2 regions of the Pedococcus sp. P2_D9 genome follow, and region 1 is predicted to be linked to the other one. Evidence: riboswitches for the same ligand, from Rfam matches in the RefSeq annotation. Region 1 holds a riboswitch; the other holds the start of a gene.

Region 1 (4,406 bases):
GCGGTGCGCAGCTCGGAGCAGACCTGGTCGCTGGGCCCCGGCGACAGCGCCGGAGCCCTCGCGTCGGTGCTGGGTGACTTCGAGCACCAACGTCACGTGCTCGGCCGCGCGCTCGAGGACCTCGCGGCCGCGACGGCGCTGGCCGGGCGGCTGTACGCCGACGTCGAGAGCACGAGCGCCGCCGCCTTCGACGGTGGCCCGGGATGACGATCCTGAGGCCGCTGCCGGGTGATCCCGGCACGGTGCGCGCACTCGCCGACCGGCTGGCCGGGCAGGGCGAGCTGCTGCTGGCCCTGGCGAGCACGGTGCGAAGCCTCGGCGACCCGAGCAGGACGACCTGGGAGGGGCCGGGCGGCGCCGCCTTCGCCGCTCGGTCCCGCACCGCGGCCTCGCTCCTGGTCTCGGTGGGGCGTCGCTACGCGGTGTCGGCGGTGGCCCTGCGGCCTCTTGCCGCAGCCCTGGCGGAGGCGCAGCACGACGCCTCCTGGGCGGTGACGACGCACGCGGAGGCCTGGCAGCTCGCGGTCACCCTCGGCAACCGGCGGGTGATGGCGCAGGAGAGCGCCGACCCGACGCAGCGTGCGGTCGCCGCGGACCTGCACCGCAAGGAGCTGGAGCAGCTCGAGCTCGTCCAGGTCGCCGAACGCCGCCATGCCGCAGCCTGGCATCGGTTCGCCGAGGCGGACCGCCGGTGCGCCACGGTTCTGCACCAGCTCGTCCAGGACGGCCTCGACGACTCACGGATGTACGACTCGCTGACGGGGCTCAGTCGCGGGGCCGGCGTGCTCGGGAGCGCGGCAGGGGCCGTGGCGATGGCTCCCACGCCGCCGTCCAAGGCGCTGGGGGTCGCCGCCGGGGCGTGCGACGGACTCCAGCTGACGGCAGACGCGGTGGTCAAGGTCGGCTACGGCGACGGGGACTGGGGCCACATCGGCGTGGGCGCCGCCATGTCGGTCACCGGCGCCGCGTCCGGCGTGCTCAAGCGAGGCGCCCTGGCGACGAACCCCGCGGCCCTCGCGGGCCCGACGAGGACGGCGCGACGCTCGCTGCGCTTCGGCACGGCTCAACGGCTCCGGCTCGCGACGGCCGAGGAGCTTCGCCGCGCCGGTCGAGCCGAGTACCAGCCCGACGCCCGCACGTTCCGCGCGACCCGGTCGCCGGGCTCGCCGACCGCGACAGCGCACTGGGTGGCCGAGCAGGTCGCGGGACGTGCACGCGTCCTCGTGCGCAACAAGTGGCTCGACGACCTCGCCCTGGTGACCCGTGACCCCGCCCGGTCGCGCACGATGTTCGTGACCGGCCTCGCGGCCGAGGCGACCACGGCGGGTCTGGGGGCCGTCGGCACCGGGCGCGACCTGTACGCCCGACACGAGGGGGACCTGGCGATGCGGACCCGCGACGCCACCGATGCGCGCGGCACCACCCCCGATCCCGACCCACGTCCCGGCGCTCGCTGACCCGCCGTTCGTGCGTCCGCCATGAGAGATGGGTATGCCGCCCGCTCACCTCCCCGGCGTAGCCTCGGCCCAGGTCATGAGTGCCAGCGACAAGCCCCGGCTCGCTGGCCGGCAACCCTCCTCCGCGGTGGGGTGCCCCGGGTGAAGACCTGGCGGGCGGCGCAGTCGCCGTCCGCAAGCGCGGGAGACCCACCACGTGTCCCGCACCGTTCCGGCGGTGGCATCAGTGATCACAGGACCTCGGGAGCTCGAACCTCCCTTCACAGGCACCTCGACCACCCGCTCCGCCGGTGACGGTCCCCCGATCCGTGCCACGCGGCATCCGAGAGTGAAGGACACCGAGATGAGCTCCACCAACTGGTCGTTCGAGACCCGGCAGGTCCACGTCGGACAGGAGCCGGACGCCGCCACCGGCGCTCGCGCCCTGCCGATCTACCAGACGACGTCGTACGTCTTCAAGGACACCGAACACGCGGCAAACCTGTTTGCCCTCAAGGAGTTCGGCAACATCTACACCCGCATCATGAACCCGACCCAGGACGCTGTCGAGCAGCGAGTCGCGTCGCTCGAGGGCGGGGTCGGGGCGCTGCTGGTCGCCTCGGGCCAGGCTGCCGAGACCCTGGCCATCCTCAACATCGCGGAGGCGGGGGACCACGTCGTGGCGAGCCCGAGCCTGTACGGCGGCACCTTCAACCTGCTCAAGCACACCCTCCCCAAGTTCGGGATCGAGGTGGGCTTCGTCGAGGACCCCAACGACCTGGAGTCCTGGCGGGCCGCCGTCCGACCCAACACCAAGCTGTTCTTCGGCGAGACGATCTCCAACCCGAAGTCGGAGGTGCTCGACATCGAGGGCGTCGCGGCCGTCGCCCACGAGGCCGGAGTGCCGCTCGTCGTGGACAACACGATCGCGACGCCCTACCTCATCCGCCCACTGGAGTGGGGAGCCGACATCGTCGTGCACTCGGCCACCAAGTACCTCGGTGGTCACGGCACGTCGATCGCGGGGGTGATCGTCGACGGGGGCACGTTCGACTTCGGGGCCGACCCCGACAAGTTCCCCAACTACAACACCCCGGAGGAGAGCTACCACGGGCTGGTGTTCGCGCGGGACCTCGGCGTGGGGAGTGCCTTCGGCGCCAACCTCGCGTTCATCCTCAAGGCGCGCGTCCAGCTGCTGCGCGACCTTGGTCCCGCGATCGCACCGTTCAACGCCTTCCTCATCGCCCAGGGCATCGAGACACTGAGCCTGCGCATCGAGCGGCACCTGGAGAACACGCACAAGGTGGCGGCGTTCCTCCAGCAGCACGAGCAGGTCGAGCAGGTCGTGTGGGCCTCCCTGCCGGACCACGAGTCGTACGCGAAGGCAACGAAGTACACGCCCCGGGGTGCTGGGGCGGTGCTGGCGTTCGAGATCGTCGGCGGCGTCGAAGCGGGGCGTCGGTTCGTCGAGTCCCTCGTGCTGCACAGTCACGTCGCCAACATCGGTGACGTGCGCTCGCTCGCGATCCACCCAGCCTCCACGACCCACTCCCAGGGCCCGGACGGCGACCGTCTGAAGGCCGGGGTCACGCCCGGGCTGGTGCGCCTCGCCGTGGGCATCGAGCACATCGACGACATCCTTGCCGACCTGGAGCAGGGCTTCATCGCGGCCAAGGGCGTCTGAGGCGACTGCTGACACCTGCGTCCGACCGAACACGTCGAATGCAGGTGTCAGCAGTCGGCCGCGGGGGGATACTGGGGCATGGCTTCGCACCCGGGGCCCGTGACGCTCCACCTGCACGTCCACACGGTCCACCTTCCACACCAGGTCGCACCGCTTCTCCTCGTCGCGGTCGTGACGGTCCTTGCCGTCGTCCTCGTGCTGGTGACCGTCGCAGGTGGCGGGGCGATCCTGGCTCCCGACCAGCTGCCGAACCCGCGCAACCTGACGACACTGGTGCGCTGAGCAGACCCAGGGGTGGCTGGGGCTCACCCGTATGATTTCGCCCGTGTCCTCCGAGCAGCGGTCCCGGTCTCGGCGGCCACGTCAGGCGGGCCCACCTCGGCCCGTGCGCGTCCCGCCGCCCGTGCCGGAGCTCAAGTACCCGCCGGACCTGCCGGTCGTCACGCGCAAGGACGACATCGCCGCCGCGATCCGCGACCACCAGGTCGTCATCGTCGCGGGCGAGACGGGCTCGGGCAAGACCACCCAGCTGCCCAAGATCTGCCTCGAGGTGGGGCGCGGGCAGGCCGGACTGATCGGGCACACCCAGCCGCGACGCATCGCGGCCCGCTCGGTCGCCGAGCGGATCGCCGAGGAGCTCGAGGTGGAGCTCGGTGGCGCGATCGGCTACCAGGTGCGTTTCACCGACCAGAGCAGCGACTCCACCCTCGTCAAGGTGATGACCGACGGCATCCTCCTCAACGAGATGCAAAGAGACCGGTTGCTGCGCAAGTACGACACGATCATCATCGACGAGGCGCACGAGCGGTCGCTCAACATCGACTTCATCCTCGGCTACCTCAAGCAGCTGCTGCCGCGACGCCCTGACCTCAAGGTCATCATCACGTCGGCGACGATCGACCCCCAGCGGTTCGCGGAGCACTTCTGCTCGGCCCGTGGTGAGCCGGCGCCGATCATCGAGGTGTCCGGTCGCACCTACCCGGTGGAGGTCCGCTACCGCCCGCTCGTCGACCCTGAGCGGCCCGATGCCGAAGAGCGCGACCAGGTCACCGGCGTGTGTGAGGCCGTCGAGGAGCTGTGGACCGAGCGGGCCGCGGACGGCACCGGTCACGACATCCTCGTGTTCCTGTCCGGGGAGCGCGAGATCCGGGACACGGCGGACGCGCTGGAGAGCCTGAAGCTGCCGCAGACCGAGGTGCTCCCGCTCTACGCGCGCCTCTCCGCGGCAGAGCAGCACAAGGTCTTCGGACGAGCCGCCGGACGCCGGATCGTGTTGGCCACCAACG
Region 2 (4,406 bases), on a different contig from region 1:
TCCGCAGCAGCTCGTCCTGCAGCTGTTCACGGGTCTGCGCGTCAAGGGCAGCGAACGGCTCGTCCATGAGCAGGATGCCGGGCTGGTAGGCCAGGCTCCGGGCGATCGCGACCCGCTGCTTCATCCCACCGGAGAGCTCGTGTGGATACCGGTCCTCGAACCCCTCGAGCCCCACGAGGGCCAGGTTCTCGCGGGCCCGTTCGGTGCGCTCGCGGCGACTCAGTCCCCGTTGCTCGAGGCCGAACGTCACGTTGGCGAGGGTGGTCCGCCAGGGAAAGAGCGCGTACTGCTGGAAGACGATGCCCCGGTCGAGACCGGGACCGGTCACCTCGGCGCCGTCCACGAGGACGCTGCCGCTCGTGGGGCGGCTCAGCCCGCCGAGGAGGTCGAGCAAGGTGGTCTTGCCCGACCCGCTCGGTCCGACCAGCGTGAGGAACTCACCGCGTGGCACCTCCAGGGACACGTCGTCCAGCGCGACCAGCGGGCGTGCTTGCGGCTGGTCCCTGGTCGGGCGGAGCGCGAACTCCTTGGTCACGCCACGCAGCTCGATGTGGGCACTCATGAGGACGCCTTCGACGCGAGCCCGTTGTAGTCGTTGGTGTAGAGGTCGCGGGGCTTGAGCGCGCCCTGCTCGAGGACCCCGCTGTCGACGAGCCACGGCTCCCAGCGGGTGAAGTCCTGGTCACTGATCAAGCCGCCCTTGCTGGCGACTCCCACGCTCTTCCAGAACTTGAGGTTGTCGGTCTTCTCGTTGCGACCACGCTTCTCGATGATGGTGGTGAACCGCGTGATGACGGTCTCGCGAGAGCTCGTGCGCTCCCACTCGATCGCCTTGGCGACCCCGGTGACGAACTCCTTGGCTGCCGCCGGATGCTTGGCGATGAAGTCGTCCCGTAGGACGTACTGACCACCGTTGAAGGCGCCGAACAGCTCGTAGTCGCTGAACAGCGACCGCAGCCCACCCGTGGCGATGGCGTGGTCCTGCAGGACCCCCGAGAGGGTGCCGACGTCGACCTGCCCACGCCGGACGGCCYGCTCGGTGTCGTTGGGGGGCAGTGGGACCAGCTGCACCTGCTTGATCTCCTCCGGCGTGAGGCCGTTCTTCTTCAGGTAGGTGTCGATGACCGCCTCGGCGTGCGCCCCCAGAGTGTTGACAGCGACCTTCTTGCCGATCAGGTCGTGCGGGGTCCGGATCGGACTGTCGTTCTTGACGTAGAAGCCGTTGAACGTCCTGGCGTCCTCGCCGTAGTAGTTGATGACGGCCTTGACCGGGGCGCCTGCGCTGATGAGCTTGACCACGGCGCCGGAGAACGCACCGCCGAAGTCGGTCTGCCCCGTGGCCGCGGACTGGATGTCCTGGGGACCGCTGGTGGTGTTGCCGACCCAGTTGAGCTTGAGGGTGGGGAAGTAGCCCAGGTCGGAGGCGAGCTCGGGTAGCGACACCGAGTTGGCCCACCCCTGGTAGCGAATGGTCACCGGCCCCTTGTCCTTCGCGGACGTGCTGGCCTCGCTCGACGGGAGCGAGCAGCCGGACACCAGGACGAGTGGCAGGGCCGCCGCCAGCGAGGCGATCAGCGCCCGGCTCGCGGTGAAGGAACCACGAATCGCGCGCATCAGGCCACCGCCTCGCGGAGCACGGCACCCGCGGTAACCAGCGAGCGGCCTGCCACGGTGTCGAGGAAGACGGTCGTGACCTCGCGCAGCGGTCGCAGGGCAGCCTCGTCGAGGAAGGCCTCACCCCCGTCGACGAGCCTCACGTGGTCGGCCAGGACGAACCAGCCCGGGGTGATGCTGCTCGGCGACAGGCTCGCCAGGACGGGGCGGAGGGCATAGTCGACGACCAGCACGTGGGCGGGCGTGCCGCCGGTGGCCACCGGCAGGACGACCTTGCCCCGCAGCGCGAACTGCGGCAGCAGGTCGAGGAAGGTCTTGAGCAGGCCGCCGTAGGCCGCCTTGTAGACCGGGGTGGACACGACGACCGCGTCTGCCGCCTCGAGCGCAGCCACGGCGCGTGCCACTTCGGGGTCGTGGGCGTCACCGCGCAGGAGTGGGCCGGCGGGCAGGTCCCGCAACACGATGGGGACGACGACGTGGCCGGCGCGTTGGAGCTGTCTTGCGATGTCGGAGAGGACGGCGTCGGTCTTGGAGGAGGGGGAGGGACTGCTGGAGATCGTGGCAATGACAGCCATGGGTGGATCCTTTCGGGCAAGGGGAATCGCCGGTCCTGCGCCGAGGCGCAGAACCGTTGGAGGAGAATGGGTTTCGAGGTAGCAGTCGTCGAACAGACCTACGAGCGCAGGTCGGAGACCGGCTGAAGCCGACGAACGACGAGGGCGCGCGTCAGGGGCGACAGAGTGCGCTGGAAACCCTGAGCAGGTCGATGTGCCTGCGCAGGACGGGTAGACAGGAGCGATCGACTGCCTGCCTGGATCCGTTGTCCTTCATGGGTTTCCGTCCTCGGATGAGGCTCGAGAGCCTCGCGCTTGCGGCAGTCGTCCGACTGCCACCTGGTCTTCACCCGGAGCACCCCACCGCGAGTGGGAGGGTTGCCGTCCAGCGAGCCGGGGCTTGTCACTGGAGCTCATGACCTACGTCGAAGGTAGCGGTTCCTTCATTGCCTATCAAATAAGTAGGATATGCCTCTCGCATGGTGGGACGACAAAGAGCGCCCACGCACGGAATCCGTTGCGCGGGCGCCCTTTTGGACAGGCGTCATATGCGTGGCGGGGGCCCGCCAGGGTCCGTCAGACGCTGACCTCGATGGCGATCTTGCCGCGGACGTGCCCGGTCTGGCTCAGCTCGAACGCCTCAGCCGCATCCGCGAGCGCGAACACGTCGGCCACCGGCACGGTCAGCCGACCCGCGTCGGCGAGGTCGCCCAGCGCAGTCAGGTCCTCGGCGTTGGGCCGCACCCATGCGGCGATGCCACCGGCCTCGGCGACGGTGCCGTCGGCGATCGACCCGTGCCGTCCACCGTCGGCGAGAACGGCCTGCGTGACGTCCAGGACCCCGCCGACGAAGTCGGCCACGACGTCCACGCCGTCGGGCGACAGCTCACGTACGCGCTCGGCCAGCCCCGCGCCATACGTCACCGGCTCTGCACCCAGCCCGCGCAGGAACTCGTGGTTGCCCTCGGAGGCGGTGCCGATCACGCGCGCGCCGAGAGCTCGGGCGATCTGCACGGCGAAGAGACCGACTCCACCGGCGGCGGCGTGCACGAGGACCGTCTCGCCATCCTTGAGTCCCAGCCGAGCGATCAGCTGGTATGCCGTGAGGCCGGCAAGCGGGAGGCCCGCCGCCTGGTGCCAGTCGAGGGACTTCGGCTTGCGGGCGACCGTGCGGACGGGCGCGGTGACAAGCTCGGCGAAGGTGCCGCCCTGCACCCAGTCCTTGCGGGCGTAGGCGATCACCTCGTCGCCGGGGGCCCACTCGGGGGTGTCGGGGCCGACCGCCTCGACGACTCCCGAGACGTCCCAGCCCGGGATCGCGGGGAACTCCACGACCATGAGGCCGTCGAGATAGCCCTTCATGACCTTCCAGTCGACAGGGTTCACGGCTGCGCTGCGCACGCGGATGAGCACCTCGCCGGGGCCGACCTTGGGGTCGGGGAGGTCGGTGAGCTGGAGGATGTCGGGGTCGCCGTACTCGGCGAAGGTGATTGCCTTCATGGTGGGGGCAACGTCGCCACCCACGGGGTATTCCGCGATGACCGTCGGTTGTGAGGGGGCAGCACGGATCGGCTATGATCCTGCAGTCGCGACGGTCCCCCGGGCTTCGGCACGAGGCCGCCGCGATCGCATGTTCTGCATTGCATGGTCACCATCACGCACATGCACCCACGGCCAGGTAGCTCAGTTGGTACGAGCGTCCGACTGAAAATCGGAAGGTCGGCGGTTCGACCCCGCCCCTGGCCACCACCCAAAGCCGCAGGTCAGGGACCCGTGACCTGCGGCTTTGCGTATCTCTCGCCCTCCGTTGAGGAGGGGCGGCTTGCCGCCAATGACCGCGATTAACCGGCAATAGCCGAGAGATGTTGCACGAGATGTTGCACGAAATCTCGAGGTCAACAGACTCGGGCAGCTCAAGCAGATGGCCGCGCCCGGGACGATCCGGCCGTTAGAGGCTGCGCTCACCGCGGCGTCCGCGGAGGGCCGGCTTCTAGCCCATGCCCCCCGGCTCTGGTCACCGGACCGACGTCGAGGAACGCATGTCCGATATGTGCTGAGCTATTCATTACGAGCGTCTTTGGCCCTGGGGCGACGTCGGCGGCAGTGGCGTCAGGAGCACCAGCCGTACGAATCTGACGCCATCGGTTGGGCCGTTCTCAGATCTCGTGTGCCCAAATTGTGCCCACGCGTGAGGGAGGCTTCGTGGGCTGTCCGCGCCTTCCGACATGCTGTCTGGCA

What was found. A riboswitch is a leader RNA that binds a small molecule or an ion and turns the genes downstream of it on or off. The one in region 1 is predicted to bind S-adenosylmethionine.
Region 2: it holds a riboswitch for S-adenosylmethionine, as region 1 does, so the genes downstream of both, ssuE (NADPH-dependent FMN reductase) here and AC1DXJ_RS10640 (bifunctional o-acetylhomoserine/o-acetylserine sulfhydrylase) in region 1, are expected to answer to the same signal.

What each region holds. Positions count from the first base shown of each region.
Region 1 is NZ_JBFUEI010000005.1:108,365-112,770, reverse strand. It holds gene AC1DXJ_RS10650 (hypothetical protein) at 1-207, shown strand, start outside; gene AC1DXJ_RS10645 (hypothetical protein) at 204-1,457, shown strand; SAM riboswitch class IV at 1,530-1,644, shown strand; gene AC1DXJ_RS10640 (bifunctional o-acetylhomoserine/o-acetylserine sulfhydrylase) at 1,801-3,120, shown strand; gene AC1DXJ_RS10635 (hypothetical protein) at 3,199-3,402, shown strand; gene hrpA (ATP-dependent RNA helicase HrpA) at 3,434-4,406, shown strand, end outside.
Region 2 is NZ_JBFUEI010000006.1:130,899-135,304, reverse strand. It holds gene AC1DXJ_RS11930 (ABC transporter ATP-binding protein) at 1-562, opposite strand, end outside; gene AC1DXJ_RS11925 (ABC transporter substrate-binding protein) at 559-1,614, opposite strand; gene ssuE (NADPH-dependent FMN reductase) at 1,614-2,189, opposite strand; SAM riboswitch class IV at 2,475-2,589, opposite strand; gene AC1DXJ_RS11915 (NADP-dependent oxidoreductase) at 2,745-3,668, opposite strand; tRNA gene AC1DXJ_RS11910 (tRNA-Phe) at 3,841-3,917, shown strand.